Marinomonas mediterranea MMB-1: one gene and its partner. The protein of the gene in region 1 interacts with the protein of each later gene in a pairwise test. Links are inferred from orthologs where the notes say so. Each region holds a gene or a part of one and is shown in the gene's direction. Other genes may lie near its edges. The genes, in order: MARME_RS08950 and trkA.

Region 1 (15,592 bases):
CCCTATATCGGTCGGCGACATTAAGCAAATCATAAAACACCTCACAGACAGCGGCATTGGTGTTTTAATTACCGACCACAATGTTAGAGAAACGCTAGACATTTGCGACAAGGCTTACATTGTAGGAAATGGACACATCATCGCCTCAGGAAATGCAGATGACGTTATTAACAATGAACAAGTAAAAAAAGTCTACCTAGGCGACGACTTCAAGCTTTAAGCTCTTATTTTTCAAATAAAAAGGGAGTAATATGCATAACGCGTTCCATAAAAGAAGAGTTGCTCCATGAAGCAGTCATTACAGCTAAAAATCGGTCAGCAGTTAACTATGACTCCACAGTTGCAGCAAGCGATACGCTTACTTCAACTCTCAACTATTGACCTGCAACAGGAAATACACGATTTTCTGGAATCTAACCCACTTCTTGAACTAGATGAAGACGAGAGTGCAGCTGCAGCGTCATCAGAATCCAGCAATCAAACCGAAAAAAAAGCAGAGAGCGACACTAACTCAGAAGAAGCAAGAGTAGAGTCTGAATGGACGGAAAGTATCCCTGAAGAACTCTCTATCGACAGTAGTTGGGACGACACGTATCAAAATACAGCAGCGGCCTCTGACGCACCTTTATTTGATGGTGATTTCGACTTAGACAGTAGAAATTCTGAATCCGAAAATATACAAGACCATCTAATATGGCAACTAAACCTTACTCATATTTCTGATAGAGACATTGAAATTGCATATGCTTTAATTGAATGCGTTCAACCCGATGGCTACCTATCGATCAGCGTGCAAGAAGTCTTTGAATCCCTTGCCTCTGAACTTGAAGACTTAGAGCTCGATGAAGTTGTCGCTGTCCAACATCGCGTCCAACGATTTGACCCCGTTGGCGTTGCGTCGCAAGACCTAAGAGAATGTCTATTAGTCCAACTGGAAGGCTTTCACAATCACCAATTGTTTAAACCCGCCCATAACGTTATCGATAACTATTTACCACTTCTCGGGAATCGCGACTTTGCCCAGCTATGTAGGAAAACACGCTTAAAGGAAGAGGCGCTTAAAGACGTTATCGCGCTTATACAACAACTAAACCCAAAACCCGGCTCGACAATTGACACCTCAGACACTGACTATGTTATTCCTGATGTTTCAGTAAAAAAGAAAAATGGTATTTGGCAAGTTGAACTAAACAATGATGCGCTACCACCAGTAAAGATCAACGAAACCTATTCAGCAATGGCAAACAAGTCAGCGTCTTCGGAAGACGTAAACTACATAAAGACCTCGCTACAGGAAGCCAAGTGGTTTATAAAAAGCCTTCAAAGTAGAAATGAAACCCTACTAAAGGTCGCCAGCTGTATCGTAAATAGGCAGATCGAATTCTTCGAGTATGGCGAAGAGGCAATGAAACCGATGGTACTCCATAACGTGGCAGAAGAAGTCGGAATGCATGAATCAACAATATCTCGTGTCACAACTCAAAAATACATGCATACTCCTAAAGGTATCTTTGAGCTCAAATATTTCTTTTCGAGTCATGTTAATACAAGCTCTGGCGGAGAATGCTCCTCAACGGCTATTCGTGCCATGATTAAAAAGCTTATTGCAGAAGAACCGGCTAAAAAGCCTCTTAGTGACAATAAGCTAGCTACGATACTTGCCGAGCAAGGAATACAAGTTGCGAGACGTACCGTCGCAAAATATCGCGAGGCGATGAACATCCCTCCTTCCAATGAACGAAAGCGCCTTATTTAAGGTAGGTCATATCAACAATGTCTTTAGAAAAATTAGTCAATAGTGAGCTGGTTTTTGCTAATCAACCAATTGCCAGCAAAAAAAGAGTTCTGGAATTTTTAGCCGAGGCTATTGGGGCGAGGCTGCATTGTGAGTCAGAAGCAGTCTACGATGCGCTTTTAGCAAGAGAGAAGCTCGGCAGTACTGGCGTCGGAGCCGGAATAGCAATTCCGCACTGTAGATTTGAACAAGCAAATCATGCTGCCCTTGTTGTTATGTCTCTAGAAAAACCCATTGATTACGACTCAATAGACAGACAACCCGTTGATTTAATATTTGCACTGATAGCCCCTCCTAACGAATGCGAGGGACATCTTAAGACGTTATCTCAAATTGCAGAAATGGCACAATCTCCAGATAAATTAAAGAGACTACGTGATACTACAACAAACGAAGAATTGATAACCTCATTTCTACAACAAGTATAAGGGCGACTGCCATGCAGGAAAAGACCGTCACTATTGTAAACAAACTAGGCTTACATGCTCGGGCAGCCAGTAAACTGGTTGAAACAACGACTCGCTTTTCGTGCGATATTACCATCGAAAAAGATGGTCGAAACGTAGACGGAAAAAGCATCATGGCTATGATGATGCTGGCGGCTAGTAAAGGAACAGATTTAAAAATAAAGGCGAACGGCGATGATGAAATAGACGCTATGGACGCAATCGTCGAGGTCATTGCTAATCGATTCGGCGAAGCGGAGTAAGCCCACTACATGACTGAGCAAACCACTCAAGAACACCTCCAGACAGTAAATGAATCACTTGAGTCTGGAACAACGATGCAAATCCGGTATTTGCTCAATGGTGCTCTACCCGCTCAGGATGTAGCAAGACTTCTAGAATCTTCTCCACCAAAAGAACGTAAGCTGCTTTGGGACCTAATCGACGATAAGAACGAAGGTGAGGTTCTTCAATATTTAAGTGAAGACATCAGTGCTCAGTTCATGAAAACAATGGATACGGAACGACTTGTTGCCGTATCTGAACAGTTTGAGCACGACGATTTAACCAATATTCTTCAACATTTACCTGAGACTCTTGTAAAAGAAGTTCTCGCGTCAATGACAGCGCAAAATCGCGCCCGTGTAGAAACCCTGCTGAGTTATTCTGAAGACTCCGCAGGCGGACTCATGAACACGGACACCATTACGATCCGACCCAATATAACGGTCGATATCGTTTTTCGTTTTTTACGACGACACCAAGAACTGCCTGACATGACTGATAATCTATTAATCGTCAGTCGATCGGACAAATTTCTAGGCACCTTACCTCTCACAAAACTATTAGTCGCAGACACCTCTTCTACTGTTCGCGAAATAATGGAAACGGAAACGACCACAATCACTTCGGACATGCCTGCCAGCGAAGTAGCTCAGCTTTTCGAAAAATTAGACTTGGTCTCAGCGCCAGTGATTGATCCAGAGACAAAAAAACTATTGGGACGAATTACAATCGATGATGTCGTTGATGTCATTCGAGACGAAGCTGAGCACTCTATGCTATCGATGGCAGGTTTAGAGGATGACGAAGACACGTTCGCTCCCATTTTAAAAACAACTCGGCGACGCGCTGTATGGCTCGGAGTCAATTTAGTCACCGCTTTCATTGCTTCTTACGTTATAGGACTGTTTCAGGACACGTTAGATCAAATCGTAGCGCTCGCCATTCTAATGCCAATAGTAGCCAGCATGGGCGGAATCGCTGGTTCACAGGTTTTGACTTTGGTTATTCGAGGAATCGCCCTAAATCAAATCGGTGCAACCAATACAGGGTGGCTACTCAATCGAGAGATTGTGGTCGGAGCCCTCAACGGGATATTATGGGCAACCGTTATCGCAGCAATGACAGCTCTTTGGTTTGACAATCTCCAGATAGCCTATATCATTGCCGCAGCAATCATTATCAATCTATTATTTGCCGCCATCACGGGAACCATGCTCCCCGTCATTCTAAAGAAACTAGGCGTTGACCCAGCACTTGCGGGAAGCGTAATTCTTACAACAGTGACCGATGTCGTCGGCTTCTTATCATTCTTAGGTTTAGCAACTTTATTTTTAGTGTAAATACAATGACAGAATTTGAACAATACGACGAGTTTGACGACGAAAACTATAAGAGCAAAACTCAGATCAAGCGAGAAATGGAAGCGCTTCAGGACCTCGGTAAGCAACTGGTCGCTCTGAGCAAATCACAAAGAGCAAAAGTCCCCATGTCCGAAACCATGCGAGACGCACTGGATGAGGCAGACCGAATCAAACAGAGAGAAGCGCAACGCCGCCATCTTCAATATATTGGTAAAGTGATGCGCAGCGAGGATCATGAAGCGATTCAACATCGAGTTGATCTTTTTGATACCACCTCAGCACTGCATAACAAGCTATTTCATCAACTTGAAGCAACACGAGATCAATTGATTAATGCAGATAGTAGTCAAGAAGTATTCAAAAAATACATTGAAGAAAACCCTGATGTCGACATCCAGCAATTTCGTCAACTTATAAGACAATCTCAAAAAGAAGCGGAACAAGGCAACAAAACAACCAGTAAGAAAAAGCTTTTCAAACTATTACGCGAGATACAAGAGAAGAAGCTCAATCTATAGATTACTAGCCACTAGATTTAAATACACCTAGAATCAGCACAAAACGCATTTCAAGGTGTATTTAATCTATTTTACCTGCACTTTCAGACCACTACATCAAACACTACACAAAAGAAACACGCTAAATACGCCTATGAAGCAAACATGGCATTTTTTCTCTAACTACCTTCAAAACATCTAAATCAAGCACCTCTAACAGCTCACCAGGCTCTTCTCCTAGCTCACTAACAACCTCACCCCAAGGATCAATCAATTGCGAATGACCATAGGTTTGACGTGTTTCAGTATGCCAGCCACATTGATTTAAACCTAAAATATAGCACTGATTTTCAATTGCCCTAGCACGCAATAACGCTTGCCAATGCGCCTTACCCGTCTGATAAGTGAATGCAGCCGGAACAACAATCAACTCAGCACCTTTTTGAGCCAATTCACGAAAAAGCTCAGGAAACCTCAGGTCATAACATATAGATAAGCCCACCTGCACTCCAGCAATATTCACAACGACCGAAGTTAAATCGCCAGGCTCTATATAATCAGACTCTCGATATTGACCCGCTTTATCCGATACTGCGGCATCGAACAGATGTATTTTGTCATACCGCGCACACTGCACCCCAGTGTCATCAAATAAAATACTCGATTGACGAACCCTGCCTCTTGGCATTTGGGAGCCGTCATATCTCGTAGCCTTGGGATGAGAGCCAATTAAAATAGGCAAACTATATTGCTTCGCTAAACCAGAGATGCTGCTCAACAACCCTAATTCGAGCTCTTCATCAGCAACCACTTTAAGCTTCCGACCAGAGAACAACAGAACATTTTCAGGTAACACGACAAGATCCGCACCTTGCTGCGCAACTTTTGCTACTGCTGCTTTAACATACTCTAAATTGGAGGCTATATTTGCAGTGCTGGTCATTTGAATTCCGGCAATACGCATCACTTATACCTCGATCAATTTGGTTTGAATTTGACAGGTTCAACATTGGGATCAGAAAATGGCCCCACGATCGAATACTGAACACTTGTTACTTTAGATATCTGCTTACCTATAAGCTTATCCGTAATAAAAAGCAGCCCAGCTATTTGAGGTGTCGCAAGTAAAAAACCAGCGATGGGCAATGTGCTTGAAATTGGAAGTGTAATAGTCAATCTCTCATCTAACGTTTCATCAATTAAATTAGCACTGCCATTTAGCTCAATTTCAGCGGTTGGCGCGCTCACTGTAACTGGCTCCGTGGTTTTTAACTGCCCATTATTTAAGGTCAACAACCCTTTGAAAGAGTCGAAAGGTAAACCTGGAGCATAGAGATCTGAAAAATCAAACGTCAAGCGCCTAGCCAACGTATCAATATTAAATATCCCCAACACCCTCAAAAAGGGCGGAAGCTGATCAACTTGATTAAAGTTACCATCTTCAACGTCAAACTTTATACGCCCAGATAACGTCTCTCTGTCGAAGTCAAACGGTGTCCCTTGCCACGCCAAAGCAATATCAAATTGATAGTCATCAGACTTAATAAAAGGAACATCCGAGAACTTCCTCGTTATTTCCTCAGCCTTATTACCCGTTAACTTTAAAGACAGCTCTACACTACTCTCTTCGCCAGTTTCCTGCCAATACAAGCTACCGTCAACGCTACCATTATCAAGTTGGGTGACTATAGGGCTTACTTTTACACGCCCACCGCCAAGTCGATTGATCTGTAAATTCCAATCACCTAACGGCTGCTGATTTAGATAAAACTCATCTAAGATAAGCGTCACATTTGGAACTTGGCGAGCGCTAAGGAAAGCACCTTGCTCGGCGCTCGTGTCAGATGATTTATCTGACGTATTCCAACTCAAAAAGCCAAAATGAAAAACAGGACCATGTTGGTTTGAAGACCAACGCAACTCCATTTCATCAGAGTTCACAAAGACAGTATCGGCGGCGGAGGCAGTACGATGATCGATCTTAACATTGTTCAATATATTAAGTTCATTCACAATAACCTGATCGAGCACCACATCAAGCCCTTTCAACCATGTTGGCTTCGTTAACTGAATAGGTGTATCAACATTGGAATCAGTACCAGAGCCTGGCATTATATCGGACATGGCATCACTCCATTCAGGCACACTGATACTGTGGAGCCGCCCTTGTATATACACCCCTTTATTTAACGCCATGTCGTCAACTGACTGATCTATTCCAATATTTGCCCCAACCAACTCATTATTGGATAAAGCCATCTCTGCCGTTACAAAATCATTGTAATTAACATCAATAATGACATCATCCTGATGAAATTTGAGATCAACCTTTGCAAAAGCTTCACTCCCCTTTGCCTTATCCATAGGGGAAGGCAGCGATAACTCTAATTGATCAAGGGATGAGTAGATATCCAAATCGATTTGATTGGATTGCGATTTATTAATACTAAAACTACCTTGGTATGTCGCATTTCCATCGATTTTACTTATTACCGCTTGTGACAACCCTCTCCACTGAGCCAACTCTCTCGCTTTATAGGTGCCTTTCAGCTCACCAGCAATAGCGAGCTCACCGTCGCGAACGTAATCCGACAACAACTCGATGTCAGTCCTTCCACCTAAGCTATCAACAACAAGGTGAGAATCGTGAAGACCCTCTTTTGAACTAAAGGAAAGCACCCCCTCTATAACTCGCCCCTCAAAATTAAGGTCACGAATATAAATATCATTGTCTTTGAATGACAAATCGACATCCACAATCGGTGCATTCTCCCCAGATAGAGGAACCGATACCGAAAACTGTCCCGCCACCTCACCGCGCAAACTCCAATCATCAAACGCCTTCAATACACGATCATTTAACGGTGTTGCGCGCAACGAGGTAAGCACTTTATCAGCATCATCTTTAACGCTGCCTTTAATATTAATCCAACGAGCCTTACCTGACGAAATAGGCACAGCAACGAGTAAGTCCGAAATATCAAGGTCGCCAAACTTCGCCGATTCAACATCAACATTCACGGAGTCATTTTGAATATTTAGTACGGCCTTAGTATTTCTAGCCACTGGCCAGTCATTGGCAAACTTGATATCCAAACCTTCAGTTTCTAATTCTAATCGTATCTGTGGGTCAGCATGTTGCAGTGTAGTTTGAACGACCACCCCCGTTTCCAACACTCTCCCGTTCGACAAAGAGACCTTTATCCACTCCTTTAAATCCGAGGTAAGACCCCGCTTAGGTATATAATCCAATCTATCTTGTGTAGGAATGTTGCGCCCTGATATATTGAGAACCATCCAATCCTCGTCATTTGGACGCACCTCTAAGCGGAATTCACCACCGATATCAGCACCATGTCTACTGACACTAAGATCCGTGCCGACGACCGTCGTTCTCTTATCTTGCGTACGCCATTCAACAAGCCCTTCCAGCGCATCAGTCTCCCAACTTATGTCATAGACCTCATTAAACTGCAGGGTGGAATTTAGCGCTTGATATTGGATATACCCGTTCGTTTCAGTCAGACTAAATATAGCGTTTAGGTGATTTACTTTTGGAATCCCCCTAAAACCGACTACAGCAACGTCTTCAAGATTGCTTATATATTGAAAATGCTGATGCCGATCACCCCATATTCTTACCGAAGCATTTTTTAGGTAACCTTGCCCTTCCAACCCTTTTATAAGCTTTGAGGCCATCCACGATTCTGGCAAAAACTTTACGCCAACAGCACTCGCAAACTGAGCATCCAGCTCATCAAATAACAATAGTGCTCGCTTTTCATCGAGGTCATAATCAAATGTTAGATTCGTTCTAGGAAGTACCTCCAAACCTGTAAAACTTGGCACCATGTTCGAAACAGAAATACGAAGATCATTAGACGCACGTCGATATTGGGTATAAAAGTCACCTTGCACGCCTAATGAAGAGCCATCGTTACCATTTACTACTAAACGACTAGGTATAAACCGCAATGACCAAGAAGAATCAGGCACATAGGCAAACCACGCCTCTCCCCCAACTTTCACTTGATCAAGAAACGTAAATCGCTCACTCTCAATCCACTCCAAAGATGCCACTTGCTCTGGAATTCTTGCATACACGTCCACTTTTCCGGAACCAAACCCAGCAAAAGACTCCTTAATTCTTGCTTTCAGTTTTATTGGCGTTATTTGATCATTAACAAAAACCTCGGCCTGCCCCATCGTACGATCGGCGTATTCACGTATTACAAATGTTGGGATACGAAGCATTTGAGAATCAAAGTTTTCACTTGTTAACGATATCTTCGAGTCATTAATGATCCATTGCTTCTGGCTTGATAAATAATCAATCACTCGCTCCGCAACGACTTCAGGGTCAGACACGGAATCAGGCGAAGCATTCGAATTAAAGCCAACAAGACCGATCTTACCGTGCGACTCTTTGAGGTGAAGGGAAAGCCCATTTACGCGCACATTACGAAACTGAGGAGAAAGAGTAAGCAGGGACTTAAAGGTATCGAAGGACAGAGCGACTTGATCAACAGAAGCAACTGCTTCGCCGCTTACGGTACTAATACCTAACTTTGAAATGTTAATCGATATATCAATACCATTTAGGCTCCCGCCAAACGTTTCGATTTGAACGGGCAACCCAATGATTTGACTAATATTGCTTTCTATTTGAGGGCGGTAACGATCTGCTAAAGGTAAAAGCTGCTTTACGCTAACAACAATGGCAGCGAGCACGACGACAAAGCCGACGGCCGACCACCATAGCAAATTCACAATCCATCGAGAAACATTTTTCACCTCTTTACCCTCTGGATCACCTCAATACGACATCATATTGATCCTGCGTATAAACAGGGTCAACCTGGAATCGAATTGTTTTACCTATAAAAGCTTCCAACTCAGCGACTGCAACACTCTCTTCGTCTAAGAAACGCTCAACGACCGAACTCGAAGCCAACACAGTATACGTTTGAGAGTTATATGCACGATCGGCACGAAGAATCTCTCTAAACACTTCATAACATACCGTCTCAGGCGTCTTTACCAAGCCACTACCACGGCAAGCTCGACATGGCTCACACAAAACCTGACCTAGGCTTTCTCGCGTTCTTTTACGCGTCATTTCGACTAACCCTAGCTCAGACACACCCGTGATTTTCGTTTTTGCGTGATCCACTTCAAGTATTTTTTCCAACATGCGAAGAACCTGACGCTTATGCTCTTCATCCTCCATGTCGATAAAATCGATGATTATAATTCCACCAAGATTACGTAACCTAAGCTGTCGACCAATAGCCGTCGCTGCCTCTAAGTTGGTCTTATAAATGGTCTCTTCTAAGTTTCGTGTGCCGACATACGCCCCAGTATTGACATCGATGGTTGTCATTGACTCAGTTTGTTCGACTAACAAATACCCTCCAGACTTCAATGACACTTTTCGGTCTAAAGCCCTTTGAATCTCATCTTCGACACTATAAAGATCAAATATCGGGCGCTCACCAGGATAATACTCAATATGATTGGAAAGTTCTGGAATGAAATCGTCAGCAAATGATCTAAGTTTGGCAAAATTTTCTTTAGAATCGATCTTGATTTTTTCGGTTGTCAGGCTAATAAGGTCACGCATTGTCCTTAAATGAAGCGGTAAATCTTCGTAAATAACCGACGGAGCTTTAGCGCTCTTCATCCTCTTTTTGACGGACTGCCATAACCGCGTGAGAAACTTAATATCCGAAAGAATCTCTTCTTCTCCAGCCTTCTCTGCAGCGGTCCGTAGAATATAGCCGCTTGTTTCATCTGCATCCGTCAAGGCTTTAGACACAAGCGACTTCAGGCGCTCTCTCTCACTTTCATCTTCAATACGCTGACTTACACCGACATGTGCTTGGTCAGGCATATACACCAAATATCTTGAAGGAATAGACAAGTGAGTGGTTAGACGAGCACCTTTGGTACTAATTGGGTCCTTCGTAACCTGAACAACGAGCGATTGACCTTCTCGCAAATAGTCGCCTATTTGATCACTGGGATTAACCGCATCACGGTCAGCAATCTCGGAAACGTGTATAAATGCAGCCCGCTCTAAACCAATATCAACAAAAGCGGCCTGCATACCTGGTAAAACTCTGACAACTTTACCTTGATATATGTTACCTACAATACCTTTGCGACTAGAACGCTCAATATAGACTTCTTGTAACACGCCATTTTCGACTAATGCTACCCGTATCTCCATTGGCGTTACATTAATGAGAACATCTTCACTCATCGTTATTCTCCTGAAAAATTTGAACACCAAATTCATTTAAACGTTTAGCGGTTTCGAAAAGCGGCAAACCAACAACAGCGGAATACGAACCGGACATAGACTTAACGAAGCTAGCTCCAATACCTTGAATAGCATATGAGCCCGCTTTATCTATCGGCTCACCAGTACGCCAATACAACTCAATCTCCACATCGGAGATATTCCTAAACTCTACGTTCGTTGTAACAACATCTGTCACCACTCTTTGTAAGCGAGAATCGCAAATACATAACGACGTCATAACGTCATGAGAGCGATTAGCAAGCAAGCGCAGCATCCTTTTAGACTCATCAAGATCATCAGGTTTCCCTAAAATTTCACCGTCTATTACGACACTCGTATCCGATGCAATAATAATGGCATTTGAGTCTATGTTGAGCTTATCAGCAATTGAAAAGGCCTTCTCTTTTGCTACTCTTGCAACATACTCTTTAGGTAGCTCTAGCGCTAATGGCGTCTCATCAATATCGGCAGGCATCACGTCAAATGAGCCGACAAACGTACCAAGTAGCTCTTTGCGCCTAGGGGATGCGGATGCGAGGATAATCATTATAATTCCTAACTAATAGAATAGAGTCGACGAATACTTCTCAGCACCACGAAAGACCAAGGCCATAAAAAGCCGGTAATAATCGCTGGCATAAATATCATTAGAGTCGGTTCAGCATTGCCAACATAGTGATCCAACCAAAAATTAACCAGTTGATTGATACTAACAAGCAAAAATATAAAGACACCTTGCTGCCAACGCATGTACATACGAAGCCTTTGATAAAACAATGCACAAGCATAAGCAATGATGACATACGTTAAAGAGTGCTGACCAATTATACCACCTTGCAATAGGTCAACCATCAGCCCAAGAAACCACGCCACTCCTACACCTACTTTATAAGGCAACGCTATTACCCAGTATAGTACGACAAGTAGTGCCCATTCTGGGCGAAACCAAACAAGATCATCGGGAAAAGGAAGAGCTTCGAGCATTAACGCGACAATAAAGGTCAATAGAAAAATAAAGCTAGATTTCATTGTCTCTTTAGCTCCGGACGATCAATTAGCATAACATGGCGACTGCGACCTAGCTGAGCCAATGGAACAACATCAATCTCAGAGTAAGGATTCCCTGCAACATGCTTGACGGAGCGCACAACACCAACTGGATAACCAATGGGAAAACGTTTATCGAGCCCTGACGTAGTCAGTATATCGCCTTTCTTAATATCGGCCGTATGCGGCACACTCATTAGCTCCATGCGCTTCAGATCACCCGTACCACGAAGCACACTTCGAAGCCCAGTACGAGCAAGCTCTACAGGAACAAAGTGACTAGCGTCGGCTATTAAGAGAACGCGACTAGTATAAGCGGCGGTCTCTACCACTTGACCTAAGACCCCTGTTGCATCTAAAACAGGTTGTCCAACATAAGCCCCAGAGGAGAACCCTTTGTCAATTAATACCTTATGGCTGTAGGCGTTCTGATCAAAGCCTATTACTTCCGCCATAACGACTTTCTCGTCTACACGCTGCGAAGCATCAAGTAACTCACGCAGGCGCACATTTTCAGCACGAAGCGCATTAAGTTTTTGCAACTTACTGCGTAATATCAACAGCTCTTCATTTAGCCCTTGATTTTCCAGCACCAAGTCTTCACGACTTTCTAAATGATCGCCTGCCCAACTTAGCATCTGCTTAGGCGCATTAACCACAAGCTGTATGGGCGTGACTAACCAAGTAAAATAAGGACGAACCGTTGTAAAAGCATGATAGTGAGCATCTGCCACTATCATGCCAATGGACAAAGCGGCCAACATAAAAAACCTTACGCCGGAGACCTTACCCGTGAAGAAAAATGAGTTTTTAATAGCAGACCCCTAATTTACAGACTATTCATTATCCGCTGTAAATAACTCAGATGCATGCTTATCCATCATTTCTATTGCAAGACCACCGCCTCTGGCGACACAAGTCAACGGATCGTCAGCAACAATAACAGGCAACCCTGTTTCCTCACTGATTAAACGATCGATCTCACGTAACAACGCACCACCACCGGTCAATACTAGACCTGTTTCACCAATATCAGCAGCAAGCTCTGGAGGAGACTGTTCAAGCACACCTTTGACCGCTTGAACAATTTGCGCCAATGGCTCTTGCAGCGCATCCAGTATTTCCGTGCTTCGCAATGTAAACGAGCGAGGAATACCTTCGGCAAGATTTCGACCACGAACGTCGATTTGAAGCTCCTCTCCCGTATGGTATGCCATGCCAATCTCAGTTTTTATACGCTCTGCCGTAGCATCACCAATCAAACTACCATACTGACGTCGCACATACGTTGTAATCGCTTCATCAAATCGGTCACCACCGACTCGAATAGACTCGCGAGTAACAATGCCGTTAAGAGAGATAATTGCAATTTCCGTGGTACCACCGCCGATATCAATAACCATTGAGCCAGACGCTTCAGCAACAGGTAGCCCTGCCCCGATCGCCGCAGCCATTGGCTCTTCAATAATATACACTTCCCTTGCACCTGCACCCAACGCGGATTCTTTAATGGCTCTTCGTTCAACCTGAGTCGACTTACAAGGCACACACACCAATACGCGAGGGCTTGGTTTTAATAAGCTATTTTCGTGCACTTTAGAAATAAAGTACTGCAACATTTTTTCGGTAACATGAAAATCTGCGATGACACCATCCTTCATAGGGCGAATCGCTGTAATATTGCCCGGTGTACGACCCAACATACGTTTGGCGTCTACACCTACTGAGGCTACCGTTTTCTGATTTCCATTGTGACGAATCGCAACCACTGAGGGTTCGTCAAGCACAATACCGCGATCGCGTACATAGATAAGGGTATTTGCCGTTCCTAGATCAATCGACAAATCGCTTGAGAACATTCCCCTGATTTTCTTAAACATGAATTCCTACACCCTGAACAAAAAAACGATATGAACAGCGACAAAATGTACCAACCAGCGGTCATTTGAGCAAGGTGATTCCACTATGATTACGTAATAAATGTGTTCTATTTCTTTGTTTATTCGATTTTTTTTGTTTCTTGGGATTAATAACCAGTTTTTCATTACTAGATCTTTCTCGTATACGCAGATGCGGATACAATAAAAAGTATTTTTCAAACGTAAAATAAATTAGGTGGATCATGTCCCTAGAGAAACAAGACGTGCAAAAGATTGCACATCTGGCGCGCTTATCACTTAGCGATCAGGATGCAGAAGAATATCAGCACTCATTATCCAGCGTGCTTGATTTAGTAGAACAAATGCAGTCAGTCGATACAGATGGAGTTGAACCCCTTTCTAATCCACTAGAGGCGACCCAAAGACTGCGTGAAGACGTCGTGACTGAACAAGATCGTCGAGAGGCATTTTTATCCAACGCCCCTCAGACTGAGTCTGGCTTATTTCTAGTACCGCAAGTTATCGACTAATTAGAGTACCTATAAATGATTGATCAAAACATCCGATCTCTCGCGCAGAAACTGCGCAAAAAAGAGCTTTCAAGCGTTGAGTTAACGCAAGACTACCTAAAACGCATCAACGAAATTGATCCGCAGTTCAACAGCTTTATTACGGTCACCGATGAGCTAGCATTGGCGCAAGCACAAGCCGCAGACAACGCAATTGCAAACGGAGAGACCTCTCCGCTGACTGGCATTCCTGTTGCCCACAAAGACCTATTTTGTACCGAAGGCGTACTTACAACATGCGCCTCAAAAATTCTCCATAATTTTGTACCTCCATATGAGTCGACTGTCACCGCACGCATTAAAGCAGCTGGCGCCGTCGCACTAGGAAAAACAAATATGGACGAGTTTGCAATGGGCTCATCCAATGAAAACAGCTACTTTGGCGCAGTAAAAAACCCTTGGAATATCAATACTGTTCCCGGAGGTTCTTCTGGCGGCTCCGCAGCAGCTGTTGCAGCAGGACTCTGTGTTGCCGCGACAGGCACAGATACCGGCGGCTCTATTCGCCAACCTGCGTCATTTTGCGGCATCACCGGCTTAAAACCCACTTACGGCCGAGTCTCTCGCTTTGGCATGATTGCCTATGCATCTAGTCTTGATCAAGCTGGCCCTATGGCACGAAGCGCCGAGGACTGCGCGTACTTATTGCAGTCTTTTGCAGGTTTCGATACAAACGACTCAACCAGCTCCGAGACAGCCACAGAAGGTTATCTTGCGTCCATAGACTCACCATTAGCAGGCTTAAAAATTGGCCTTCCTAAAGAATATTTCGGTGACGGCTTAGACTCTGACGTTGCACAGGTCATCATGGATGCAGTGAAAGAATTTGAAAAATTGGGCGCTACCGTCCAAGAGATCTCACTCCCTAACCTAAACCTTAGCATTCCTTCTTACTACGTCATCGCGCCATCTGAAGCCTCTTCAAACCTTTCCCGCTTCGACGGTGTTCGATACGGGCACCGCTGTGAAGACCCTAAAGACCTGCTTGATATGTATATGCGCACTCGCTCCGAAGGGTTCGGTAAAGAAGTACAAAAGCGCATCATGGTTGGCACCTATGCACTGTCTGAAGGTTACTACGACGCCTATTACGTAAAAGCTCAGCGCATACGCCGACTTATCAAAGAAGACTTTGTTAAAGCCTATCAAGAAGTCGATGTTATTATGGGGCCCGTAGCACCAACGACCGCCTTTGGCCTAGGTGAAAAAACAACAGACCCAGTAGCAATGTATCTGGAAGATATTTATACATTATCGGTCAACCTTGCTGGCATCCCAGCCATGTCTGTTCCTGCAGGCTTCAGCAACGGCATGCCAGTTGGCCTACAAATCATGGGCAATTATTTTGACGAAGCCAAACTACTTAACGTCGCACACAAATTCCAGCAAGCGACTGACTGGCACA
Region 2 (15,761 bases), 2.0 Mb from region 1 along the record:
TACTAGTACACCACCTTGTTCAACAATCTTCGTAAACAATCCGATATTTTGTTTCGGGTAGAGATTAAGCAATCCCGTGCCCATCACAACCACGGTCTTTCCTTGAACATCCAATGCGCCTTGATGAGCATAAGTATCGACGCCCATGGCACCACCACTGACAATACAGATGTCTTTCGAGGCGAGCGTAGCGCTCCAATCTTGCGTGGTTTTACAACTAAAACTTGAAGCACGTCGAGCGCCAACAACACCTAAACAAGTTTGATGCTGCAACACAGCTGGATGACCTTGCACGTAAAGAAACGTGGGGACCACCGGTATTTCTCGAAGTAAACGAGGGAAGCGGTCATCATCGCGAAATACGATGTGATGCTGCTCGTGAGCTTGCAGCCAATGCTTGGTTACTTCTCGCTTTTTCTCTGCGTCTTCAGGCAGAACATTCGAGTGTAAAAAGGCCATAGCGTGAATGGCGGTCGGCTTAGGCCATTTGAGTTTCTGCAAGGTTTCAATATCTAAACGGTCTTTTAACGTCGTTGCGGCTTGTAAAGGCGTTGCCACTTTTAAAGGCGTTGCAACTTGGTCAGTTTCTAATGTCTTTAGATACGTATAAAGGCGCGCTAATCTCGTAGGGCCAACGCCGTCGATAAAGCTGAGGCAAAACCATTGCTCTAGCGAAAGGTCTAGGTAGGTTTGATCCATATACGGTCCTTGTATTGATCATATTGATTGTCGTCGTTATTACGTCACACTTACTTGCATCACGAGCGCTATTACCGAGCGGCGTAACATGAATGCTCCCTCAAAACACATTTCTGAGCACAGGCTTTCACTTAATCATGAGGTGATTAAGACTTTCTATTGGCGCTATTCAATCATATTGCACAAAATTCGGCCATAGGCACTCGGCGTTGTCGCCTTGTTTGAGTTACAATAAAGAGAATCGAATAAGGCTTTTTGGGGCGACCCAAAACAAAGTCAGTACAGAACTATTTGGAATACCGCTATGGCAGTTTTACCCGTATTAGAATACCCAGATCCAAAATTGCGCACCGTCGCGAAAGAGGTCGAGCAAGTCACTCCTGAGATTCAAGCATACATCGACGATATGCTGGATACTATGTATGACGAAAGCGGCATCGGTCTTGCCGCGACACAAGTTGATATACACCTACGTATTGTCGTTATGGATCACTCAGAAGAACGCAATGAACCAATGGTGTTTATTAACCCAGAGTTTGTTGTATTAGACGACGAGCCAAATGAGTTTCAAGAAGGCTGCTTATCCGTACCAGGGTATTATGAGCACATTTACCGAGCTGCAAAGGTAAAAGTCAAAGCCCTTGATCGCGACGGTAAGCCATTCGAAATGGAAGTCGATGAACTCATGGCAGTTTGCGTTCAACATGAGATCGATCATTTGGACGGCAAGTTATTTGTCGACTACATTTCTCCGCTAAAGCGCAATCGAATCAAGTCCAAACTTCAGAAGCTCCAAAAGAAGCGTGCATAGACATTGCCTAAGAAATGAAGCAGATGAATCCCTAAAGATCAGGCTCCGGCCTGATTTTTTTGTTATCGAATAAGGAATAATTGAATGTCACAAGACACCACAACCTCTCACGATAAACCCCTTAGAATTGTATTTGCAGGCACGCCAGAATTTGCCTCGGCTAGTCTTCAAGCGGTATTGGATAATGCGCAAGAAAACCACTACGAAGTCATTGCCGTTTATACCCAGCCCGATCGTCCAGCAGGAAGAGGGCAAAAGCTCGTTGCCAGCCCGGTCAAACAGCTTGCCCTTGAGAATAATATTCCCGTTTATCAGCCGTTAAATTTCAAACTAGACGAAGATAAAAACGCCTTAGCCAATCTAAACGCCGACATTATGATTGTCGCAGCGTACGGCATTATCCTTCCCAAAGTGGTATTGGATACGCCTCGATTAGGATGCGTAAACGTACATGCTTCCTTGCTACCACGATGGCGCGGTGCGGCGCCGATCCATCGTTCATTATTAGCAGGGGATGCAAAGACCGGAATCACCATTATGCAGATGGACGTCGGCTTAGACACTGGCGATATGTTACTCAAAGTAGAATGTGACATTCTTGAAGAAGACACCTCTGGTACTCTGCACGATAGGCTTGCACCGCTTGGTGGAGAGGCGTTGATTAGCGCGCTTGAGGAAATCAAACTTGGTACGATTACGCCGGAAAAACAAGACGAGGCGTTAACTTGCTACGCAGGTAAGTTGACCAAGACAGAAGGTGAGGTTAACTGGGAAACATCTGCTGAAAGCATTGCGCGTCAGGTACGAGGCTTACATCCATGGCCTGTTGCCTATACGCAAACAGAGTCTGGCGTAATGAAAATTCATTCAGCGACAACTGTTAACTCTGAAAGCATTGAAGGAATTAACGCGGATCAGGTTATTGCAGCAGGACAGTCTAACTCTGGAACCATAATCGCATCAGGAAAAGAGGGTGTATTCGTTCAAACAAGTAATGGCATCCTCGCTTTAGAAACGGTTCAGTTCCCCAGTGGTAAACGGATGTCGGTTCAAGATGCGTTGAATGGAAAGCATAAAGCCTCTTTGAGTGTCGGGCGCTCGATGTTAAAAGCCGATTCTTAAGCACGCCTTAGCGCTGTTCGTTAGAACGATTCCTTAACGATCACCCTTAGATCATTCTTTAGCACTACTCCTTAATAGATACCTTGATAGTTAGTAGTAGTGCTAATAATGTTAAGTAGAGCGAAGCGACTTACTAGGCCCTGTGAGTCAATAAAACAATTAAGAGAAAACACGAATGTCAGATGTTCAACAAAACCCACCTTCACTTAGCGCTCGCGAAGCCGCCGTTGAAGTAATCACACAAGTGTTGCTTCAACAGGGCTCTTTGTCGACTCAATTATCAAAGATTCAGGGCAAAGTAGATTTCGATCATCACGCATTGTTAAAAGAGTTTTGCTTTGGTGTTTGTCGTCATTTCCCGACGCTGAACTCGATTGCATTGAGCCTACTCGCAAAGCCTTTTGAAGAGCGTGATTACGATGTCTATTCGACGTTGCTGTTAGGCCTTTATCAACTTCAGCATATGAGTACACCGGATCACGCTGCTATAAATGAGTCGGTTGAACTTTGTCGCACGCTAAAAAAGGACTGGGCCACGAAACTCATAAATGCTGTTTTGCGCCGATATCAAAGAGACAGTGAAGAGATCATTTCAGAGATTTCGTCTCAGCCCTCTGTGGCATTTAATCTTCCTAAGTGGCTCGTGAAACGTATTAAAAAGAACTGGCCTGACAGTTTTGAGTCTATTGTTGAAGCCAGCAACGAACGTCCTCCGATGTGTATTCGAGTTAACCTTGATAAGGTTTCACGTGAAACATATAAATCATGGCTCGATGAGGAGGGCATTGTTTCACGTGAAACACTCTCTATAGACTCAGGATTGTATATTGAAAATCCAGTGCCTGTTTTTGTATTGCCAAAATTCGAAAGCGGATTTGTGAGCATCCAAGACGAAGCCGCTCAACTATCTGCTCGGATAATAAACCCTCAACAAGGCGAAAGGGTATTGGATGCCTGCGCAGCGCCAGGAGGAAAAACGGGGCATCTACTTGAGGCAATGCCGAATCAAGAACTAACGGCAATTGAACTGGAACCTTGGCGACTCGAACGCATTGAAGACAATCTAACGAGACTCGGCTATCAAGCCGAGTTGATCGTGAGTGATGCAGGTGACCTAAATAACTGGTGGGACAAAACAGCGTTCAACAAGGTCTTACTCGACGCACCTTGTTCTGCAACAGGTGTCATTCGACGCAATCCAGATATTAAGATTAACCGAAAGCCAGCTGATATTTCAGAGCTCGTCGAAATTCAGTCGACGCTACTGGATAACGTTTGGCAAGTGGTTGAAGAGGGCGGATACTTACTTTATGCAACCTGTTCCATCATGCCAGAAGAAAACAGCGAACAAGTAGATCGCTTTCTCGCTCGGACTTCAAACGCATTAGAAGTTCCTCTGAATACCATTAATAGTGGTTTTGCGATGAACATCTCAAATGCAAAAACGGATCACGGTATTCAGCTACTGCCCAAACGAGACGGACATGATGGTTTCTACTATTGCTTGTTTCAAAAAACGGCTGTCAAAAATTAAAAATGATCGTCACGACCGAATGACAGCTGTCTTTCTTGATAGAGCGTAGTCAAACGACTTTAGTAAACTGACTACCGCGCCCTCATCAACTACAACCTTACTCTGCAACTAACGCCTTAAAAGGAGTGTTTCACGTGAAACACTCCTTTTTTATTATCTGTCTAATGCAACTTACTTCTACGACAAGGCTCTCTGTAAAACAAAGCTCTCTGAAAAATAGAGCGATCTAAAACAAAGCTCTTTAAACAGAGCCTTTTGTAAAATAAAGCGCCGTCTAAATCGATCGTTTATCGACGACTTTCTTTGAAACACTTAACGCGCTTTCAATGACAATACTTAATTACAACACTAGAAAATATGGTAACGGAAACACATGCACAACTAGCGAGGGATTCAGGATATCGGCAGATGTCGGCAATAGTCGGCGTGATGAGTTCCGCTGTTCTGATGGTCGATCTGACGACTTAAGAGATAACAAGAGTGGTACGAGAGACTGTATAAAGAGTAGGTAAGTGGTCGGATGTATGCGGATATATTACGAATTACCACAGCCAATGAAAAAAAGAGTCAATTAATTTGAAATAGACATTAAAACTAACGAAGAAGGAGTTTAGAATTAACAAGATAGGAAACGACATTCGTACTTCAGGAAAACCCGAGCGAGTCGATATACTTCAGCGTGTGAGTAATCTCGTCTTGTTCACCGCTTCCTTAACATACTAGCAAATCAGAACCTGAGTGAGAGCCATCTCCTCCTAAGGCAGTATATGAAAATTATCATTATCGGTGCAGGCCAAGTTGGGGCCACTCTTGCAGAGAATCTTGCAAATGAAGATAACGACATTACCGTTGTCGACAGTAATCAACAAAGGCTGCGAGAGCTGCAAGATCGACTCGATATTCAAACTGTAGAAGGAAGTGGGTCACACCCAGACGTACTCGATCAAGCGGGTTGCAATGATGCCGATATGCTCATCGCAGTGAGTAACCAAGACGAGATCAACATGGTTGCCTGCCAAATTGCACACACGCTTTTCAAAACCCCGACAAAAATAGGCCGTGTTCGATCCAGCGCCTATGCGAAATACCCAAAACTATTTTCCGACGCTGCGTTGCCGATCGACGTGCGTATCAGTCCAGAGAAAGAAGTCACGAAACATCTAAGCCGCCTAATTCGTTACCCAGGTGCGCTTCAAGTGATGGAGTTCGCAGAGGGCAAAATCCAGTTAGTCGTGGTTAAAGCTGAGACAGGCGGGCCGCTAATCGATCAGCCAATTAGCTTTTTGAAAGAACACATGCCTTCCATCCAAACCCGTATTGCTGCGATTTATCGCGATGGTCAGGCGATTAAGCCCGATGGTAATACGCACATTAGAGCAAACGATGAAGTCTTCTTCCTAACGGCTCAACGCGATGTGTTGGACGTCATGAGTGAACTGCGCCCACTTGATACACCATACCGTAGAATCATCATTGCAGGTGGCGGTAATATTGGTGAGCGCCTAGCGCAAAGTTTGGAAAAAGAATATCGAGTAAAAATTATTGAGCGCAGCCCAGAGCGTTGTCGATATCTCTCAGAAACACTCAACAGTACAATCGTTCTAAACGGAGATGCATCGAAACAAGAGTTATTGCTGGAAGAGAACATAGAATCAACCGATGTTTTCTGTGCGCTGACAAACAATGATGAAGCCAATATTATGTCGTCCATGCTTGCAAAAGTACTGGGGGCGAGAACGGTCATGACCATCATTAATAACCCTGCTTACGTTGATATTGTTCAAAAGGGCATGATCGACATTGCGATCTCACCTCAGCAAACCACCATCAGTAGTCTTCTATCCTATATCCGTCGCGGTGATGTTGTGAACGTTCACTCACTGCGTAAAGGGGCAGCCGAAGCATTGGAAGCCGTCGCTCATGGCGACTATAACTCTTCTAAAGTCGTTGGCCGTAAGATCTCAAATATCCACCTTCCAGAAGGCGCAACCATCGGTGCCATCGTGCGAGGCGATGACATTATATTGGGATCGGGAGATGTGAAGATCGAAGCCGAAGACCACGTTATCTTGTTCGTCTCCAACAAGAAACAAATTCCAGCAGTAGAGCAATTGTTCCAAGTAGGACTTACGTTCTTCTAACGTCACCACAACACTCAGACAACCAAATGAAGATCGACGTGCTGACCAGTCAGTCGTATTAAGAGAAACGGAAAAAACATATGCGCATACAGGTTATTCTAAGGGTGATTGGTATCCTAGTGATGGTGTTCAGCTTATCGCTTATTCCACCCATCATTGTCTCCTTGATCTATCAAGATGACACACTCGGCGCGTTTGCCTCAGCGCTTGCGATTAACCTGTTGAGTGGCTTTCTTATTTGGTTTCCAGTCCGAAACCAACGAGCAGACTTAAAAATACGCGATGGGTTCGTGGTGACCGTTCTCTTCTGGTTCGTATTGGGGCTATCCGGTTCAGTCCCATTTCTTATCTCGACGGACCCCGTTCTGACTTTTACCGACGCGTTATTCGAATCTATTTCAGCATTAACCACAACCGGTGCAACCATCATTACTCACATCGATGGATTACCCCCTTCCATTTTATTCTATCGTCAGCAGCTCCAATGGTTGGGCGGAATGGGGATTATCGTACTGGCTGTGGCTATCATGCCGATGCTAGGCATAGGGGGTATGCAGCTTTATCGCGCCGAAACACCTGGGCCAGTGAAAGACTCCAAGCTCACGCCTCGAATAGCAGAAACCGCAAAAGCACTTTGGTATATCTATGCATCGCTAACAACGGTCTGTGCAGTCGGCTATTGGTTAGCAGGTATGACCTTGTTCGACGCAATCTGTCATAGCTTCTCTACTGTCGCAATCGGCGGCTTTTCAACGCACGATGCCAGTATCGGTTATTACAACAGTGTCGCGATTGAAGTGGTGTGTTCACTCTTTATGTTCATATCGGCAATCAACTTTGGTTTGCACTTTTACGCATGGCGAAATCAAAGCGTCTTACACTATTTCAAAGACCCAGAAGCGCGCTTCTTTATCTTTATATTGTTTTGTACCGTCACATTGACGACGCTCGGACTGACCTTAACTGCTACCTACGACTGGGATCTCGCGTTCCGTTACGCGGTCTTCGAAAGTATTTCAATTGCGACCACCGCTGGATTTGGCACCTCAGACTTTTCAGCATGGCCGCATTTCTTACCCTTCTTGTTAATTGTTACTTCCTTCGCTGGCGGTTGTGCAAGCTCCACTGGCGGTGGTATGAAGGTTATGCGTATCCTTCTGATTCTGAAACAAGGTGTACGAGAAATCCAAAGACTTGTTCATCCTAGTGCTGTGATCCCAATTAAAGTAGGCGGAAAAGCCATTCCTGAACGAGTCGTTTCGGCCGTTTGGGGTTTCTTCTCTGCGTATCTCATTGTCTACGTTATTCTGATGATTGGCCTTATGGCGACAGGCATCGATCAGGTGACAGCGTGGTCTGCGGTGGCAGCAACGCTTAACAATCTTGGACCGGGTTTAGGAGACGTCTCCGCCAACTTTGCGGGTATCAATGACCCAGCCAAGTGGATGCTTTGCTTCTCTATGCTATTAGGGCGTCTTGAGGTCTTTACCTTGCTTGTTTTATTTACGCCGATGTTCTGGCAACGATAAAACAAAAAGCAAAAGGAGAACGTTACGTGACACCAGCAATCAATCAATTAAAAAAAGCCAAAGTCGACTTTTCCCTACATGAATACGATCACGACCCGAGTTGTAAAAACTTTGGTAATGAAGCGGCTGATAAACTGAATTTACAACCCGAAGAAGTGTTTAAAACATTACTCGTGTCAGACGATAAACTCTTCTTCGTCTGCATCGTGCCGGTGACTGGAACCTTAAACCTAAAACGAGCAGCATCCGCGCTTAAGGTCAAAAAACTGCGTATGGCCGAACCTAAAGAAGCCGAGCGTCTCACAGGGTATTTAGTGGGCGGTATTAGTCCTCTTGGACAGAAAAAAGCACTAGGAACTCTGATCGATCAAAGTGCACTAGAGTACGATAAGATTTATGTCAGTGGGGGAAAACGAGGACTAGATATTGGTTTATCTCCCCAAGATCTAGCAGCTCAGTGTCGGCAGGGACAGTTTTCAGATATTCGTGAATCGTAAGGAGGTATTCACGCTTCACAACGCAGTATGGCGGCTAATCATTATCCGACGATCTAGGATACAAAGACGAACCATCCGCTTGCTTTTTAAAGCGCTTATACTCCCATTGATATTGCTCAGGGTGACGTAATATCAATGACTCAAGACTCTTATTTAGAGAAGCTGTAGAAGTTTGTAAGTCCTCACTATAGAAATTTTCATTTAGGGGAAAGACTTCGAACTTCAGACCTTTTTGAGTTTGAAAGACGGCACAGATAAACGCCTTCGCGCCAGACTTGGAAGTTAACTGACTCGCTAACGTCATGGTGTAAGCAGGCTGTCCAAAGAAGGGGACGTATTCACCACTGCCTTCTGCTGGAACCTGATCAGGCAGAATCCCAACAACACCGCCGGACTTTAATGCTTTCATGAGCTGCATGACACCGCGGCGATCAGTCGGTGCCAGTTCCGTCCCCGCTCTCTTGCGAGATTCAAGAATAAACGCATCCATTGCTTTGTCTTTCTGCGGACGATACATCGTCGTCATCGTGCGCATCTGAGAAACGAACGACGGAATGTATTCCCAACTGCCTAAATGCGGCGCCATTAACAACACGCCTTGCTCGCTTTCTAGTGCGTGTTTGAACTCATCTACGCCCTCACCAAATTCTAGCAAGGTCAGAAGCTCTTCTGGCGTATGCGTCCAAGCATGCAGCATCTCCATCCCCGTCTGTCCGATGTGCACTAAGCGTTGATTACGAAGTGCCTTACGCTCATCCAGTGCCATATTGGGAAAGCAGAGTGCCAAGTTTTGATCAATCCCTCTGACCGTGCGTTTATCTAACCGAATAAAGAAACGGCCAAATAATCGACCTAGTGTTCGCTTGACTGAAAACGGCAAAGCACCGATAAGCTTTAAACTTGTAACAAGCGCAGACTTAGGCTGATCTGAGGACATAGGCCACCATTAAATAAAAGCAGTTAAATACAAACACAATTAAAGACAACGAAAAACAACATGATAAGAAGCGCTATTGTACTCTATTTCTTCGACTCAAACGTCATCAATAAAAGTCGCATTGATCGAACAAACACAGTAAATTATAGGCTAACTTCCCTCGACTTCTTTGATTAACGCATTACCCAAAAACGTTCCTTGAGCGTACTTGAAAATACAGACATGCGAAAACAAGACACAATAAAAGCGACAGAAACGAAAATGCAGCAAACAACCGATAGAAACAACAGTAAAACTAAACCTATTATCTTGCTTGATAGAGACGGTGTTATCAATTATGACTCTGACGCCTATATAAAGTCGGTTGATGAATGGCAGCCCTTGCCTGGGAGTATCAAAGCCATCGCAGCATTGTCAAAAGCAGGGTTTCGGATTTTCGTCGTAACCAATCAATCAGGCATTGCACGCGGCTACTATGATGAAACGGAATTGAACGCCATGCACACGAAAATGCTGAATTTAGTTCATTCTGAAGGCGGGACAATCGAAGGCATAGAATATTGCCCTCATGGCCCAGATGATGGCTGCCATTGCAGAAAGCCTTTGCCCGGTATGATTGAAACCATTGAGTCCAAGATAGGCGTCGACTTTACGCAAACAAGCGCCATTATTGTCGGCGATTCAAAACGCGATTTAGAAGCCGGTCATGCTAGAGGCTGCCACCCTTCATTAGTTCTAACGGGCAAAGGTCGTGACACTCAGTACAAAGCGTTCGATTTTTACTTCGATGTCTATGCAGACCTTGCTGCATTTGCGCTAGCGACACTGCATAAGTTTAATTAATTAAGGAAGGTGTGAACAAGTCCACTGGCTTATTCTGCGCTTTATCTATCATTGTCTATAAAAAGTAAGTCCTATAGAAGATGATAGATAAAGTGCTTTTGCGAGCGTTTAATAACAATCGCAGGTTAATGTGATTTCGCTAGCTTCAATACATAAGTCCAGCTCAAAACAAAGAAACCAAATAGGATCATAAGCAATATCGGAAATGAGCCTACACCAAACGCATCGATTAAAGGGCCAGTTAGCGATGGCGCAACCAAGGCGCCCAAACCACAACAAAAGAAAATAATGCCCGTACGTTTACCTGTTAACGTTAGAATCCGATTGGCGAACGAGAAAATCATAGGAAACAACGCGGAGCAACCAAAACCAAGACCGAAGACCAGCATAGCCAACATCCCTTCACTAGAGCCACTGACGTTAATCCCTAGAATCGAAACCGCGCACACACACATCAAAGCATACACACAGGGCACTAACGCTAACCAACGCAATAAGGGGACAAATATCAGTCGACCTAAAGACATGGCCATAAAGAACCACGTCGCCAATACAACCGCACTGTCTTCACTCATGCCCATTAAACTGCCATACGTTGAAATCCAACCCGCCACAGTGACTTCAATTCCAACATACAAGAAGATGACAAATAGAAAAGCACCAAACAGCTTAGTCTGCTTTTTAGGTTCATCAGATTGAATACTAGAAGAGGTTTCTAATACGGGCGTTTTTTGTTTAAGCAACAGAATAGGGAAGAGCACAGAATACAAGCCTATCAGCCAGATTCCCCACCCATAGCTGCCACCTAACCCATTCATCGCCACAAATATAAGCGGTGCAACCATCGCACCTAAACTGTAACTTAAATGCAGAGCAGTGACATAGGACTCGACTTTCTCTCGATGCAACCACAGCATCATCAAATTACCGCCCGTATTGACGGACACTTCGCTTGCGCCAAGTAAAACAAACAATCCAATCAGTACCCACAGGGCGGTAGAGAAGGGCACAAGTAACGTAGCAGATATCATGATCACCAACATGGCGACCAGATAATGATGCCCTGAAAAGCGGTCATACATTCTAGATGCCACTAAGGCACCCAAAATATTACCAATGCCACGGGCAGTGAAAAGCACAGAAATTTCAGCGACGGACGAATCCGATCGGTTCGCCAAATAGATTAAACAAGGCCCTAACATACCGCTGACCGCCCCACAGGCGATAAACATCAGGCAATAGGTCACCGTGCGTTTCCATTCAAATATACGCATTTCTATGATCTCAAAGGCATTGCTAAATAAGCATAAGGGAGAAAAGAAGAAACGAATGCTCTTCCAAACAATGCGCATTTAATCACGGAGATCGTACAAAAAGAAGTAGTGAGCTTTAAAAACAAATACTTAATTTTCTAAAATATTAACCCACTATTTAGGTGCAGACTTTAAAGCAAATGCCAACTATCCTGCCCCTAATTTCTGCTCCATGATGTCGATGGTATTGCCTTCGATCCAACAAACCAATTCAAGCACCTTTTTACAGGCCTCGTGCCCTAACTCCGTCAATTGATACTCAACATGCGGCGGTACCACAGGGTAAACAATACGTTCAACCAGACCATCGCCTTCGAGTTGTTTTAACGTTTGTGCCAGCATCTTCTCACTGACGCCTTCAATACGTCGACGCAAATGACTGAAACGGTGCTTCTCTCGATCCCGCAGAACCACAAAAACCATAATGCCCCAACGGCTGGTTATGTGCTTCATAATCTCTCTAGAAGGACAGTTACTGGACAGAACGTCACCTCGATCGTATTCGGCAAACATCTTCTCAGAATCGATGTCCATCGGTTTACCATATATTTGCACAATTTTTTTCATACTTACCTTTTTGTACGTACTTACTTTTAGTTAGTTTATAGTCTAAATTAGTTTTATCGAATTAACCAACTACTTTCTCACAGAAAATAACATTTCATAAAGAATCTAACTTAGGAGTCAACATTATGATTTTAGTAACAGGCGCAACAGGCAAATTAGGTAAATTAGTCATCGAGAGCTTAGTAGCACGCGGCACACCAGCAAGCGACATCGTTGCCGGCGTTCGTTCACCAGAAAAAGCGGCAGACCTGGCTGACCAAGGCGTTGTAGTACGCAAAGCAGACTACTCAGATCCAGCAACATTGACGACAGCACTAGAAGGCGTAAAACGCGTTGTTTTGGTTTCTTCTAGCGAAGTGGGTCAACGTCTTCCACAGCACCAGAACGTCATCAACGCAGCAAAAGAAGCGGGCGTTGAGCTCATCGCATACACCAGCCTACTAAACGCAACTGAGTCTCCAATGATCTTGGCACAAGAGCACGTTGGTACTGAAAAAGCCTTGACGGAGTCTGGCGTTCCTCACGTACTCCTACGTAACAGCTGGTACAACGAAAACTACACTGAAAACCTAGGCTTAGCATTGGAACACGGTGCTGTATTAGGTAGTGCAAAAGACGGTAAATTCGCCTCTGCAACACGTGCTGACTACGCAGAAGCAGCAGCGGTAGCCGTTTCAACGGAAGGTCACGCAGGTAAAACTTACGAATTGGCAGGTTCTACCGCTTACACGCTAACAGAATACGCTCAATACGTTAGCGAGCTATCTGGTAAAACAGTAATTTACCAAGATCTTCCAGCAGAAGAATACACAAAAGTACTTGTCGGTGTAGGTCTTCCAGAAGGGTTCGCCGCTGTTCTAGCGGACTCAGATGTGGGTACATCCAATGGTGCGCTATACAGCGACAGCAAGGACCTAGAAACACTAATCGGCCGTCCTTCTACACCGATTCAAGACAGCATTAAAGCAGCGCTTTAAGCAACGACATAGCGTCAAAACTTGCGGCTCATCGTTTCCCCTACATTGAGCCGCATGCAAAAAGTAAAAAAGCCCGATTTAGAAAACTAAATCGGGCTTTTTATATTCTTACGCGAAACTAACGATTAATTAAACGTCCAAATTCGCTACAGACAATGCATTGTCTTGTATGAAGTTACGACGTGGTTCAACTTCGTCGCCCATCAGTGTGGTAAACATTTGATCGGCTGCAACCGCGTCATCAATGGTCACACGAAGCATACGACGAGAATCAGGGTCCATGGTCGTTTCCCAAAGTTGATCAGGGTTCATCTCTCCCAATCCTTTGTAACGCTGTACGTCCATTCCACGTTTCGCTTCTTTCATCAACCATGTTTTCATCACGTCAATGTCGGTTACGATCTGTGTGCGTTCACCACGTTGGATGTAAGACTCTTCGCTGAACAACTCTTTCACCGTCTCTGACAGCTCGACAATGCGAGCGTACTCTGGCGATGAGAAGAAGGTTGCTTCGAAGCGGTAACGGTTGTTTACGCCATGCGACATGATGTCGACAACAGGTAAGTAGACATTACGCTCTTCGTCTTTCTCTACAGAGAAGTCGAACTGGAAGCCCGTACGGGTATCCATTGGCATTTGCTGACGAAGTAGTTCTACCCATTCAGCGACCTCTGTTTCGTCCGTTAATGATTCAGAACGAAGCGGTGCAACATACAGAAGCTTGCTCATGACATCTTGTGGGTACACACGAGCCATACGCTCAATGTCTTCTTGAATTGCAATGTAGTCACGAATCAGCTTCGCTAACGCACTACCTTGAATGCCAGGCGCTCCTTCATTTACGTACAATGCGGCGCCGTCTAGAGCCACTTCGATTAGATGCTGCTCAAGTGCATGCTCGTCTTTAATATACAGTTCGTTCTTACGACGCGTCACTTTATACAAAGGCGGTTGAGCGATAAAGATGTGCCCGCGTTCTATAATTTCCGGCATTTGACGGAAGAAGAACGTCAATAAAAGAGTACGAATGTGAGAACCATCGACGTCGGCATCGGTCATGATAACAATGCTGTGATAACGTAATTTATCAGGATTAAACTCGTCACGACCGATACCACAACCCAATGCAGTAATCAGCGTGCCAACTTCAGCCGATGACAGCATTTTATCAAAACGGGCTTTCTCAACGTTCAGTATCTTACCTTTCAAAGGCAGGATAGCCTGAGTACGACGGTCACGGCCTTGTTTTGCAGAACCACCTGCAGAGTCACCCTCCACTAGGTAGATTTCAGAAAGTGCTGGGTCTTTTTCCTGACAGTCTGCCAATTTACCCGGTAAGCCTGCAATGTCCAATGCGCCTTTACGTCGCGTCATATCACGTGCACGACGAGCCGCTTCACGGGCGCGGGCAGCATCAATCATCTTGTTAACGATGATTTTGGCTTCATTTGGCTTTTCAAGCAGGTATTCAGCGAAACGTTTCGCCATTTCTTGTTCAACTGCCGTTTTTACTTCAGAAGACACCAGTTTATCTTTAGTTTGAGAAGAGAACTTAGGATCGGGTACTTTCACCGACACAATGGCAGTCAAACCTTCACGGGAGTCATCACCCGTTGTTGCCACTTTTTGTTTCTTCGCCAAGCCTTCTGACTCAATGAAATTATTAAGCGTACGCGTCAAAGCACCACGGAAACCAGCTAAGTGAGTGCCGCCGTCTCGTTGCGGAATGTTGTTGGTGTAACAGTAGATGTTTTCCTGAAAACCTTCGTTCCACTGCAATGCCACTTCCACAGCGATACCGTCTTCTAGGTCGTCGCGCTGACAAATAAAGTGGAAAATGTCATTAATCGGCGTCTTGTTAGTATTCAAATGTTCTACGAAAGAACGTAAACCGCCTTCGTAATTGAAGAATTCTTCCTTACCACTGCGCTCATCTTTTAAGTGAATCGCCACACCAGAGTTCAAGAAAGACAATTCACGTAAACGCTTCGCAAGGATATCGTAGATAAATAAAATGTTGCTAAAAGTATCTGCAGAAGGCTTAAAGTGAACCGATGTTCCGGCGCCATCCGTGTCACCTATGATGGCTAATGGTGCTTGCGGAACACCATGAACATAATTCTGCTCATAGATTTTGCCGTCTTTACGAATGGTCAACGTCAGACTTTCTGATAGGGCGTTTACAACCGAAACCCCCACGCCATGAAGACCACCAGATACTTTGTACGAGTTGTCATCAAACTTACCACCAGCGTGCAATACCGTCATGATCACTTCGGCAGCAGAGACACCTTCTTCTTCGTGCATGTCTACCGGAATACCACGGCCGTTATCCGAAACAGACACAGACTCGTCTGGGTGAATGGTGACTGTGATCGTGTCACAGTGGCCTGCTAAGGCTTCGTCAATCGAGTTATCGACGACTTCAAACACCATGTGGTGCAGACCTGTTCCGTCGTCCGTATCACCGATATACATACCGGGACGTTTACGGACGGCATCGAGCCCCTTGAGCACCTTTATACTGGACGAATCGTAATTGTTTTCACTCATTTAAGTCTCCTGCAACCCTCTGCAACTCGCCATTACGCATAGCAAAGTGACGAACATCTGTCGCATCAGACCAGACAAAATCCAAACTGTCTGATCCAACACTGGTTATAAATATTTGGCTGTTAAGCGATTCTAACAATCGACATAATTTTTGACGATGGTTGGCATCTAATTCGGCTGGTAAGTCATCCACTAAAAACACCAAGGGCCGACCCATATCAGTCAACACTTGTCCTTG

What was found.
Region 2: the proteins of MARME_RS08950 (region 1) and trkA interact in binary tests that used the Escherichia coli proteins (3 or more experiments, as listed by UniProt). The link is inferred for Marinomonas mediterranea MMB-1 from one-to-one orthologs.

What each region holds. Positions count from the first base shown.
Region 1 is NC_015276.1:1,954,775-1,970,366, reverse strand. Bases 728-3,498 are described here. They hold MARME_RS08950 (PTS sugar transporter subunit IIA), read left to right. Parts: upstream 728-1,773; coding sequence 1,774-2,223; downstream 2,224-3,498. Other genes in these bases: mgtE (magnesium transporter), read left to right, coding at 2,514-3,498; MARME_RS08945 (HPr family phosphocarrier protein), read left to right, coding at 2,235-2,504; MARME_RS08955 (RNA polymerase factor sigma-54), read left to right, coding at 728-1,756. Outside these bases: lptB (LPS export ABC transporter ATP-binding protein), read left to right, coding at 1-220; more of MARME_RS08955, read left to right, coding at 287-727; more of mgtE, read left to right, coding at 3,499-3,866; ribosome biogenesis factor YjgA, read left to right, coding at 3,872-4,405; MARME_RS08930 (carbon-nitrogen hydrolase family protein), read right to left, coding at 4,527-5,348; MARME_RS08925 (YhdP family phospholipid transporter), read right to left, coding at 5,363-9,178; rng (ribonuclease G), read right to left, coding at 9,195-10,649; MARME_RS08915 (Maf family protein), read right to left, coding at 10,642-11,238; rod shape-determining protein MreD, read right to left, coding at 11,247-11,720; rod shape-determining protein MreC, read right to left, coding at 11,717-12,553; MARME_RS08900 (rod shape-determining protein), read right to left, coding at 12,575-13,618; Asp-tRNA(Asn)/Glu-tRNA(Gln) amidotransferase subunit GatC, read left to right, coding at 13,861-14,148; Asp-tRNA(Asn)/Glu-tRNA(Gln) amidotransferase subunit GatA, read left to right, coding at 14,164-15,592. UniProt on the Escherichia coli protein: Seems to have a role in regulating nitrogen assimilation.
Region 2 is NC_015276.1:3,649-19,409, reverse strand. Bases 4,181-7,120 are described here. They hold trkA (Trk system potassium transporter TrkA), read left to right. Parts: upstream 4,181-4,933; coding sequence 4,934-6,307; downstream 6,308-7,120. Other genes in these bases: MARME_RS00060 (TrkH family potassium uptake protein), read left to right, coding at 6,388-7,120. Also shown: DNA-processing protein DprA, read right to left, coding at 1-699; def (peptide deformylase), read left to right, coding at 1,004-1,510; fmt (methionyl-tRNA formyltransferase), read left to right, coding at 1,595-2,632; 16S rRNA (cytosine(967)-C(5))-methyltransferase RsmB, read left to right, coding at 2,808-4,166; more of MARME_RS00060, read left to right, coding at 7,121-7,836; ybaK (Cys-tRNA(Pro) deacylase), read left to right, coding at 7,863-8,333; MARME_RS00050 (lysophospholipid acyltransferase family protein), read right to left, coding at 8,368-9,270; gmhB (D-glycero-beta-D-manno-heptose 1,7-bisphosphate 7-phosphatase), read left to right, coding at 9,493-10,113; MARME_RS00040 (MFS transporter), read right to left, coding at 10,239-11,387; MARME_RS00035 (winged helix-turn-helix transcriptional regulator), read right to left, coding at 11,574-11,993; MARME_RS00030 (SDR family oxidoreductase), read left to right, coding at 12,119-12,970; gyrB (DNA topoisomerase (ATP-hydrolyzing) subunit B), read right to left, coding at 13,100-15,523; DNA replication/repair protein RecF, read right to left, coding at 15,516-15,761. UniProt on the Escherichia coli protein: Part of the constitutive potassium transport systems TrkG and TrkH. May regulate the transport activity of TrkG and TrkH systems. Binds to NAD(+) and NADH.